One region of the Ensifer sp. 1H6 genome, then DNA from elsewhere that is predicted to be linked to it. Evidence: riboswitches for the same ligand, from Rfam matches in the RefSeq annotation. Region 1 holds a riboswitch; each other region holds the start of a gene.
What was found. Region 1 has a riboswitch for cobalamin ahead of bluB (5,6-dimethylbenzimidazole synthase). Riboswitches for the same ligand answer to the same signal wherever they lie in the genome.
Positions count from the first base shown of each region.

Region 2: it holds a riboswitch for cobalamin, as region 1 does, so the genes downstream of both, metE (5-methyltetrahydropteroyltriglutamate--homocysteine S-methyltransferase) here and bluB (5,6-dimethylbenzimidazole synthase) in region 1, are expected to answer to the same signal.
Region 3: it holds a riboswitch for cobalamin, as region 1 does, so the genes downstream of both, BKP54_RS33570 (CbtB-domain containing protein) here and bluB (5,6-dimethylbenzimidazole synthase) in region 1, are expected to answer to the same signal.

Region 1 is NZ_MOAI01000002.1:214,565-217,835, reverse strand. It holds gene BKP54_RS03890 (SDR family oxidoreductase) at 59-880, shown strand; cobalamin riboswitch at 958-1,167, shown strand; gene bluB (5,6-dimethylbenzimidazole synthase) at 1,212-2,003, shown strand; gene BKP54_RS03880 (DUF2865 domain-containing protein) at 1,912-2,982, opposite strand; gene BKP54_RS03875 (acyl-homoserine-lactone synthase) at 3,170-3,271, opposite strand, start outside.
Region 2 is NZ_MOAI01000009.1:102,858-106,128, forward strand. It holds gene metE (5-methyltetrahydropteroyltriglutamate--homocysteine S-methyltransferase) at 1-1,883, opposite strand, end outside; cobalamin riboswitch at 1,981-2,201, opposite strand; gene BKP54_RS12975 (LysR substrate-binding domain-containing protein) at 2,664-3,271, shown strand, end outside.
Region 3 is NZ_MOAI01000055.1:18,202-21,472, forward strand. It holds gene BKP54_RS33560 ((2Fe-2S)-binding protein) at 1-643, shown strand, start outside; gene BKP54_RS33565 (CbtA family protein) at 719-1,513, opposite strand; gene BKP54_RS33570 (CbtB-domain containing protein) at 1,711-1,887, opposite strand; cobalamin riboswitch at 1,930-2,199, opposite strand; gene BKP54_RS33575 (TetR/AcrR family transcriptional regulator) at 2,198-2,890, opposite strand; gene BKP54_RS33580 (NAD(P)H-binding protein) at 2,994-3,271, shown strand, end outside.

The DNA of each region.
Region 1 (3,271 bases):
CTGCGGCGGGGGCCGGTCGCCCTGTTTTCATCTCACTTTCAATTCTGGGAGGACTTTCATGACCGAGCAATATGGCCGTCTCGACGGCAAGATCGCCATCGTCACCGGCGGGACGCAGGGGCTGGGCGCAACGATCGCCAACCTGTTTGCGGAACGTGGGGCTAAAGGTGTCGTCATCTGTGGACGCAACGTTGCCAAGGGCGAAGCGAAGGCCGAGCAGATCCGCAAGGCAACCGGCGCGCAGGTACTTTATGTCGAGGCAGACCTCGAAAAGGTCGAGGACGCGCGCAAGGTCGTCAGCGCCTGCGACGCCACATTCGGGCGCGTCGATGCGCTGGTCAATGCGGCGGCGATCACCGATCGCGGCACCATCCTGGACACCAGCCCCGAACTGTTCGACCGGATGTTCGCTGTCAATGTGCGCGCACCGTTCTTCCTGATGCAGGAAGCGGTAAAGCTGATGCGGCGGGAGGGCACGCAGGGCACCATCGTCAATATTGGCTCGATGTCGGCGATGGCCGGTCAGCCGTTTATCGCCGCCTATTGCTCGTCGAAGGGGGCGCTGGAGACGCTGACCAAGAACACCTCCTATGCGCTGCTGCGCAACCGCATTCGCGTCAATGGCCTCAATATCGGCTGGATGGCGTCCGAAGGGGAAGACCGCATCCAGCGCGAATTTCATGGGGCGGCAGACGACTGGCTCGAAAAGGCGGCCGCCAGCCAACCCTTCGGTCGGCTTGTCGACCCCAAGGAAGTCGCGCGTGCCTGCGCCTATCTCTCGTCGGATGAGTCCGGCCTGATGACGGGGTCGGTCATCTGCTTCGACCAGTCGGTGTGGGGCGGCTATGACGGCTCGCCGCATCCGGTCGCGCCGCTCTGACATCTGACGCTGTCGCGAGGCCCTGTGGAGTGACCGGCAAGCGACGCCGGACTTGCTTGTCATTCCCTGTGGGCTGTGCCCTTATGACGCCGTCAGGTGCCCGCAACGCGGGAGAATCGGGAATCCGGTGTTATTCCGGAACGTGCCCAACGCTGTGACGGGGACGACTGCCTCTAGGGATTTTGAGCTTGCTCAAGATCTTGCCACTGGATCTTCATGTGATCTGGGAAGGTGAGGCGGCCGGTTGATCCGAAGTCAGAAGACCGGCCTGGCAAGATAGACCGATATCCGCGCGGACGGCGGAAGGTTGTGCATTGTTGGGGATCGAACGATGCTGACTGACGCTAATGGCGGCCTTGCGGCTGCAGAGGCCTTTTCATCCGACGAGCGCGAAGCCGTCTATCGAGCCATCGAAACGCGCCGGGACGTGCGGGATCAGTTCCTGGCCGAACCCTTGCCTGACGATGTGGTGATGCGCCTGCTCAATGCTGCGCACCGGGCGCCATCGGTGGGTTTCATGCAACCGTGGAATTTCGTCGTGGTCCGGCAGGCCGAAACCCGCGAGCGGGTATGGCAGGCCTTTTCCCGCGCCAACGACGAAGCGGCATTGATGTTCGATGGCGACCGCCAAGCGAAATACCGCTCCCTGAAGCTGGAGGGGATCCGCAAGGCACCCTTGAGCATCTGCGTCACCTGCGACCGCACGCGCGGTGGAGCGGTCGTTCTCGGGCGCACCCATAACCCGCAGATGGATCTCTATTCCACCGTCTGTGCCGTGCAGAACCTCTGGCTTGCGGCGCGCGCCGAAGGCGTTGGTGTCGGCTGGGTCAGTATCTTTCATGAAAATGAGATCAAGGCGATCCTCGGCATTCCCGATCATGTCGTGATCGTCGCCTGGCTTTGCCTCGGATATGTCGATCGCCTTTACCAGGAGCCGGAACTTGCGGTTAAGGGCTGGCGCCAGCGGCTGCCGCTGGAGGAGCTGGTGTTCGAGGAAGGCTGGGGAACCTGCCGAAAGGCAGACGCTGCGATCAGTTGCTCTGAACCGGCTGGTAGCCCGGACCCTTCGGATGGCGAAGGTCGATCGACGTTTCCTCCTGGGGAAGGAACGTCGGCCCGATGACCCGCACCTTGCTCTTGGCGGGATCGTAGGGGCGCTCCTCCGCAGCCGCCTTGGCGGTAGGGGCGGCCGCTTCCTTCTTGCCCTCGATGACGATGATCGACGATTCGCTGTTGCCAGTGTTGCCACTGGAAGCCTTGGGCGTCGTCGCGATCTTTGGAATCTGGCAACCGCAAATGCCCGGCTTGCCGACGCCGCGCGTCCGATAGGCAAAGGCGTTTGGCAGTTCTTTATAGGGGCGTCCCGTCGAGGCGGAGACCATCTGGTCGCTCTCCTCGGTCGCCAGGTCGTGGAAAAATAGTTCTGTTTCGGCACCCGGGCAGCGGGCGCGGCAGGCCTGCTCGTCGCGGGCGAAGTCCACAGGGCTTGCCTCGGACGAGATCGGGAAGAAGGCGCCATCGCAAGTGCGCACGCACATGGTGCGAAGCGTGCCGGAATAGACGCCGCTTTCCGGCGGGTAGGTGCCCATTTCGCCGTCCCGCAGCATTGGTCCGTAGCTTTCGTCCGGCGGCAGATCGCGCAGGATGTTGCGGTACGTTTCCGGCTCGTCCGGGTCGGCGGTCGCAAATTCCTCGCTGCCACCATAGCAACCGTTGATCTCGAGGGCGGCGAGGATGCGCCGGCGCGTATCGTCTCCATCGCCTGACATCAGCTGCTGGCGCTCCGATTTGAGGATGCGCAGATTGTCTTCCATCTCGGCGATCAGACTGTTGATGTCTGTGCAGATATCCGGGTCGCCGCCGTTGAAGACGACGACGCTGCCTGTGCCGCAGCCGGCGCGTCGGCGATCGTTGCGCGCCCGGCGCAATTCGATGTTCTGTCGGGAAATCGCGCTCGCATAATCGCGGGTATCGGCCGTAGTTTCGATGGCGGCGGGCAGTTCGGCGAGCCGAGTGTTCAGGCGGTCGCACACGCTGGAGGCCAGCGCCTGATCGGCAAGAACCAGAAGCAGCGGCAAGGTCGCCGCGGCTAGGGTTTTCATGTTCCGGAACACGGGCGAACGTCCATTCCTGCAACCGCACGGCGCCACCCTTGTTGTCCGGGTTCGGTCGCTGTCGGCACTTCCTGTTTCAGCCCTATCATAAGGCTTGTCGCCGCCGGTGCAACGACAAGCCTCGCATTGCGTTAACAGCTCCGTCCGGTGGGAGGAACGGAAGGAGCGTTAGAGATCAGGCGGCGCGTGCCGTCTCCAGCGACATCGGCCGTTCAAGAACCGTGCCTTCGATCGCCGCTACGGCCTTCATGGCGCTGAGCAGCGACGGCGTCACTTC
Region 2 (3,271 bases), on a different contig from region 1:
GGCAGTCCCTCGCGCAGCGCCGGTTCGTCGATCTGGATCACGGCGATACCGGCCGTTTCCAGGTCGGTGACTTCGTCGCGCAGCGCCAGTGCGATCTGCCGGCATACGATCGACCGGGGCAGGTCGTCGCGCACGAACGACCATTGCAGCATCGTCACCGGGCCGGTGAGCATGCCCTTCATCGGCTTGTCCGTCAGCGACTGCGCATAGGTTGCCCAATCGACCGTCATCGGGTTCGGGCGCGAGACATCGCCGAAGATGATCGGCGGGCGTACGTAGCGCGAGCCGTAGCTCTGCACCCAACCGCTCTGAGTGAACCCATAGCCGGAGAGCTGCTCGCCGAAATACTGCACCATGTCGTTGCGCTCGAATTCGCCGTGCACCAGCACCTCGATGCCGATTTCCTCCTGCCAGCGCACGGCCTTCTCCGTCTCCTGGCGCAGGTAGGCGAGGTAGTCGACATAGCTGAGCTCGCCCTTGGCATGCAGCGATCGTGCCTGGCGCACCTCTGACGTCTGCGGGAAGGAGCCGATCGTCGTCGTCGGGAAGAGCGGCAGTGCCAGCCTGTCTTCGTGCCGGCGCCGGCGCGTTGCAAAACTCGATTGACGGCGGCTGTCTGCTGCCGTCAGGTTCTTCAAGCGTCCGGCAACGAGTGGATCGTGGACCTTGAGCGAGGTCAGCCGTGCCTCGACCGCAGCAATCGATTTTGCAAAGACCTGCTCGGGATTGGCCAGGCCCGGCTCGAATGCGCGGGCAAGCAGGCTGAGTTCGTCCAGCTTCTGCAGGGCGAAGGCAAGCCAGGAGCCGAGCTCCGGATCGAGCGCTCGTTCGAGATCGAGGTCGATTGGCACGTGCAGCAGCGAGCACGACGGTGCAAGCTCGATGCGATCGCGGCCATGCGCCTCGATCAACGGCTGCAGCCGGCGGAAGAGGCCGGCAAGATCGGTACGCCACACATTGCGGCCATCGACGACGCCGAGCGACAGCACAAGCTGTGCCGGTACCGTCTGAAGTAGCAAGTCGAGCTGTTGCGGCGCCCGCACGAGGTCGACATGCAGCCCGGCAACCGGCAGCGAAAGGGCTGTCGGCATGTTGTCACTGACCGCGCCGAAATAGGTCGCGAGCATGATTTTCAACTGCGGAAGTTCCGAGGCGAACGTCTGGTAGGTCAGCGCCAGCGCCTGGCGTTCCCGCTCAGTGAGATCGAGCACCAGGCATGGCTCGTCGATCTGCACCCATTCGACGCCGGCTTCCCCAAGCTCGGTGAGAAGCTTCGTATAAACAGGCAGCAGCCGCTCGATCAGATTGATGGTGTCGAATCCGCCGGCAAGCGCCTTGCCCAGTTTCAGGAAGGTGACGGGGCCGAGGACGACAGGGCGGGTGACATGCCCGAGCGCCTTGGCTTCGAGGAAGGCGTCAAGCGGCGCATTGCGCGTCAGCTCGAAGCGCTGATCCTCCGCGAATTCCGGAACCATGTAGTGGTAGTTCGTGTCGAACCACTTGGTCATCTCCAGCGCCTGGTTGCCCCCGTCGGGCCCGCCATGCGTGCAACCGGACGCGCAGGCGGCAGTCGTCGAACCGCGCGCCATGGCGAAATAGGCGTCGAGGTCGACCGGGCCGCCCTTCCAGCCATAGGCCGGTGGCACCGCACCAACCAGCACTGATGTGTCGAGAACCTGGTCGTAAAGCGAGAAGTCGTTCGATGGAATGATCTGGATCCCACGCGCCTTTTGCGCGGCCCAGTTTTCGGCCCGCAGCCTGGCGGCGACGTCGAGCAGGTCCTGTCTCTCGATCTTGCCGGCCCAATAGCGCTCCAGCGCGAACTTCAGTTCACGGTGGCTGCCGATACGTGGAAAGCCGAGATTGGCTGTCTTGATGGTCATTTCCTTACCCCGAAGGTTGTGGGCAAGGCTTTGAATGCGACGCATCCACGACCGAGACTGGCTCGCTCGTCAAGGCGACACATCGGACACCCCGCCCGTGGACGTTATCTATCGCGGCAGGTCTCCTGGCTTGCGGGTCAACACGAACCGTCCCGTCTTCCCGAGGCGTCTCCCTCAGTGACATCATTGGACGACCGCTCGCCGCTTACAGTTGCGGGGGCAGCTCCGGCATGAGCGCCTTGCGGCGCCGCACCGAATTCCCTCTTAGCTCCGGCCTGTCGTCAGACGAGCCGCAGAACCACGATTGTTCGACAATGCCCCGCAAAGTCGACGGCGTCAATCGTATAAAGAAATGTTTATGTCTTTATTTTCTCCATTCGGCCGAGGTCGAAAGTTTGTCGCAAGGGCGGCGACGCGACTTCATCATTTGGCGTCTGCGGCGAAAGGGCACCGCCCGGATCAGAGCCCGCTACGTGCTGCCACGGATCAGCAACATCGCCCGCGCGCGCCCGGATGCTGTCATTGTCTCGCGTCAGGCCGATGTCCCTCAGTTGGAACTCGCTGAATGTATCGATGGTCGTCGTGGCGTCGGCAGCTCTCTTGGCCGAAGTCCAGACGTGGAGGATGATCGATCGCAGTGCGCTAAGCATTGCTAACCCCTTCAGTTCTGTGGTGATGTGTTCGCGAGAAAATTGAGGATTTTGGTGGTTTCGCGCAAAGCGATTTCTCGCATGCTGCCATAAAGAATGCTTATCTCACTTCATGAGCAAGATTCCCCCCATGAGTGCGGTGCGCGCGTTCGAGGCCGCAGCCAGGCACTTGAGTTTCACCCGCGCGGCGCAGGAGCTCGGCATGACGCAAGCCGCTGTCAGCTATCAAATCCGACTGCTGGAGGACCGCACCGGCACGCCGCTGTTTGTCCGTCTGCCACGGGAAGTGCGCTTGACGGCTGCCGGACGGCAGCTTGCGCCGAAGGTGACCGAGGCGCTCGATCTACTGGGTACGGCGTTCTCCGAGATTGCCGACAAGACCGAGCATCACCTGCACATCTCGGTACTGCCAACCGTCGTCTCAAGTTGGCTTGGTTCCAGGCTCGCCTCGTTTCAGACAGCCCATCCAAACATCAGCATTCGCGTGCACATGTCCACGGAGCTGATCGACTTCAAGCGCGATGCGATTGATCTCGTGGTGCGCAGCGGCAACGGCGACTGGTCGGGCAATGAAGTGTTTCCTCTTTTCCCGATCGAATACATGCCCGTCTGTACGCCGACGTTCCTGGAAAAACATCAGCTGAAGGATCCGGCCGACGTTCTCACGGTGAGGCGCTTCGGCAACGCCAGCTGGTGGCGGCGCTGGATGACCGAAGCGGGCGTGGAACCGCCGGCCAG
Region 3 (3,271 bases), on a different contig from region 1:
TGCCGAGGGCATGGACGACAAGATCCGCGCCGCCCATCTGATTGCCTTTTACAGCAACCAGCTCACGCTCGCGCTTGGCGGCCTCTATCTCGGTGGGGGCATCGTGGCAGCCGTTCGCGGCCTTCGCTTCGAAGAATTTTCGCGGGCCTATGGCGAACGGCTTGTCGCGGCCAAGCGGTTTCATTTCAGCCTTGCCTTGCCCGCAGCCGGGGATCATGCCCCGGCGACTGCGGACGTCTTCGGCGAAACCTTCGCTGCGCATCTGGCGCCGATCGTCGTCATGTTGAAGCGTCGCACCGGCCTGTCCTCGGGCGCGCAATGGCGGCTTGCGGCGGATTCGCTTGCCGGTGGGTTCCTGGAGATCGGCCGCGTCCTCGGCGACGAGGAGACCGCGATGGCGAGGGCGCTGGCGATCGTCAAGCGCGCGGGTACGTCGCTATTTTCCGACAAGCTCCGTTACGAGGACATCGTGATCGAGATCGGCGGCAATCATGCGCTGTCGCGCACCTATCGCCTGCGCGGCGGCTGCTGTCTCTATTATCGAACGGAAGGTGGCAGCTTCTGCGACAGTTGCGTGATGCTGGCGCCGGACGACCGCCGCGCGCGGTTGCAGGCGCATCTGCTGGCATTGCAGGCGCGCTGAGACATCTCGACGACAAAGCCCCTGATATCGGCGATATCAGGGGCTCCGGGTTGATGGCGAAATCTGGCCGGTCTGTTACGCCTTGGCGAAACGATCGTTGATGAAGCCCGACACGACGCCGAGAACAATCCAGAACGCGAGCGTGGTGGCAAGGGCTGCCACGGCGAATTCAGCGCCGAGCACGGCCGGCACATTGCTGGAGATGTCCGACGGTTGCGGCGCGCCATAGACATGCGGTGCCGCGATCAGCACGAGGCCGATGATCTTGGCGGCGATCTCTTGCCGCAAGACCAGCAGATAGAGACCGGCGGCAGACAACAGCACGGTTGCACCCCACCAGACCTGGCGGTCGCCGAGTTCCGCGGCCGGGAAGCCCGGCAGTTCCGGCGGCAGACCGATTGCCGGCAGCATGTGCACGGCAAGCCAGCCGCAGGCGCCCCAGAGCGCGCCGTTCCTGAGCGTGATCGGGTAGCCGATGACGAGGCTGACGCCGGCGAGCAGCAGCGCGAAGCCGGAGCCGGTCACCAGATTGGCGATCAGCGTGCCGGAAAAGCGGCTCATGCCGAACATGATGCCGCCTTCCTCGTGTTCGCCCTCATGGGCGTAGGCAGGCGTGATCGGCGACAGGGCGTCAAGCAAAGCGCCAATCGGCGAAACCGCCTTCAGCGACGAATGCTGGTCGTGGTTTGCTGCGGCCGGATCGGCCGTTCCCGGCTGAACGGCTGGTTGTTCGCCGGCGGCCGGTGCCTCGCCTTCGAATTCTTCCGCGTGCAGGATCAGCGGTACGACGCGCAGTTCCTGGGCGCCGGTCATGAAGACACCGGCAATCAATCCAGCCACGATCGCGGCCAGAAGCGTTCTGACAATCATTTTCGATATCCCTCGATATCGGCGCGCCATGCATCTGGCAGGCAGCGCCGTGTCCCACTGGCAAATATGCGAACGGCTCCGTCCGGCAGATCTTCAATCTGCATCAGACGCGAGCAAACGCGTCCGGCTGTCTGCCGGAAGCGTTTTTGTCCGCAGCTATGTCGATGCGGAACGCAAGTCGCGTCCCGGAACATCGCTTAGTGGCAGGGGAAGCCATAGGAGTGGCGGGTGTCGTGCGCGGTATCGTGCAGCACGGCCGAGTTCGCCAGGCCTGCGCCGAAGACGAGGAAGCCGCCGATGAGGAGCGCGATGATACCTGCGGTCAGACGATCGCTGAGGGAGAGCGGAATGCTCGAAACTGTAGATGTAGCCATGACAACCTCCGTGATGGCGTCGGGATCTTTCCCGGTTTGGGCCCTATGCCCGCATCGACTGGCAGGTTTCCTGGCTCAGGACGTCGGGTGAGATCACCCTGGATTTGCCTCGCCTTCCCAGAGCAAGGGCCGCCCTCTCGCGGTCTTGTCTCCAGTGGCTTCTTCCGGATCGCTCCGGAACGGCGCATTCACGTCGCTCTACAGTCGCGGGGTCGGCCGTGATTTGAATGCCCAGCATGGGTCCATCCGTCACGTTCCCGTTTACTCCCGAAACGCGTTCGCGTTGCGGGAACCAATCGATCCACGATGATTAGGATCGCACCCCGGAGATGTCAATTAGACTTGCGCCGCCGCCCGGTCCATCCGCGACAAAATCACGAAGGATCATGCGTTTATAGGCTTCGACGATCTGGTCGCCCTCTGCTCTGGTGACGGAGACCGCAAGCCGCATCGTGCAATCGCCGAGATGCATGATCAAAAAGGCGGCGCTGTCGATCGTTTCGCGCGGCGTGTCGGGCGCAAACCGAGCCCAGACGTCGGCCAGAAGCTGGCCGCCGGCACGGCTTTGCAAAAGGTCGATCTCGCGCAGCGCCTTGTCGGCCTGCATCGCTGACCAGATGTCGCGCATCACAGGCTCGGCCAGGAACATATCGTAATAGATGTCGAACAGCATGGAGAAGGCGTCACGCAGTTCCGAGATCGACGTCACCTTGGCAAGCTCGGCCCCGATGCATTCATTGCAGACCGCATTGTAGCGCTCGGCCAGCGTGCGCACGATCGCCGCCTTGTCGGGGAAGTACTGGTAGAGGGAGCCGATCGAGATTCCAGCCTTTTCAGCGACTTCGCTCATGCGCATGGCGTCGCTGCCCTTCTCCTGGATGATCGCCGTGGCGCAGGAAAGGATGTGCTCGACGCGCTCGCGGCTGCGCTTCTGGCTGGGCGTGCGGCGCAGCGCCGGCTCGTCGTCAGCGGGGATTGTGGAAGGGCTTGCATCGGGAATCATGAGTAATGCTCACATTTTGACTTGACTCCTAAAATACGAGGATTTATCACATTTGCAAATGTGAGAGATGCTCATGTTTTGCAATCAACCTCAGGAGGAAGCGATGACTGACAAACTCACACTGGTTCTGGGCGGTACGGGCAAGACGGGGCGGCGGGTGGCGGCCCGCCTTGAGGAGCGGGGTATCGCGGTGCGCATCGGCGCCCGTTCGGCATCGCCTTCCTTCGACTGGACGGATGAGGCGACCTGGGCGCCCGTGCTTGAAAATGTCGAGCGCATCTATATCAGCTACCAGCCGGATCTGGCGGTGCCGGGCGCCGTCGAAACCATCCGCAAATTCTCGAGGCTTGCCGTTCGCTCGGGCATCAAGCGGCTGGTGCT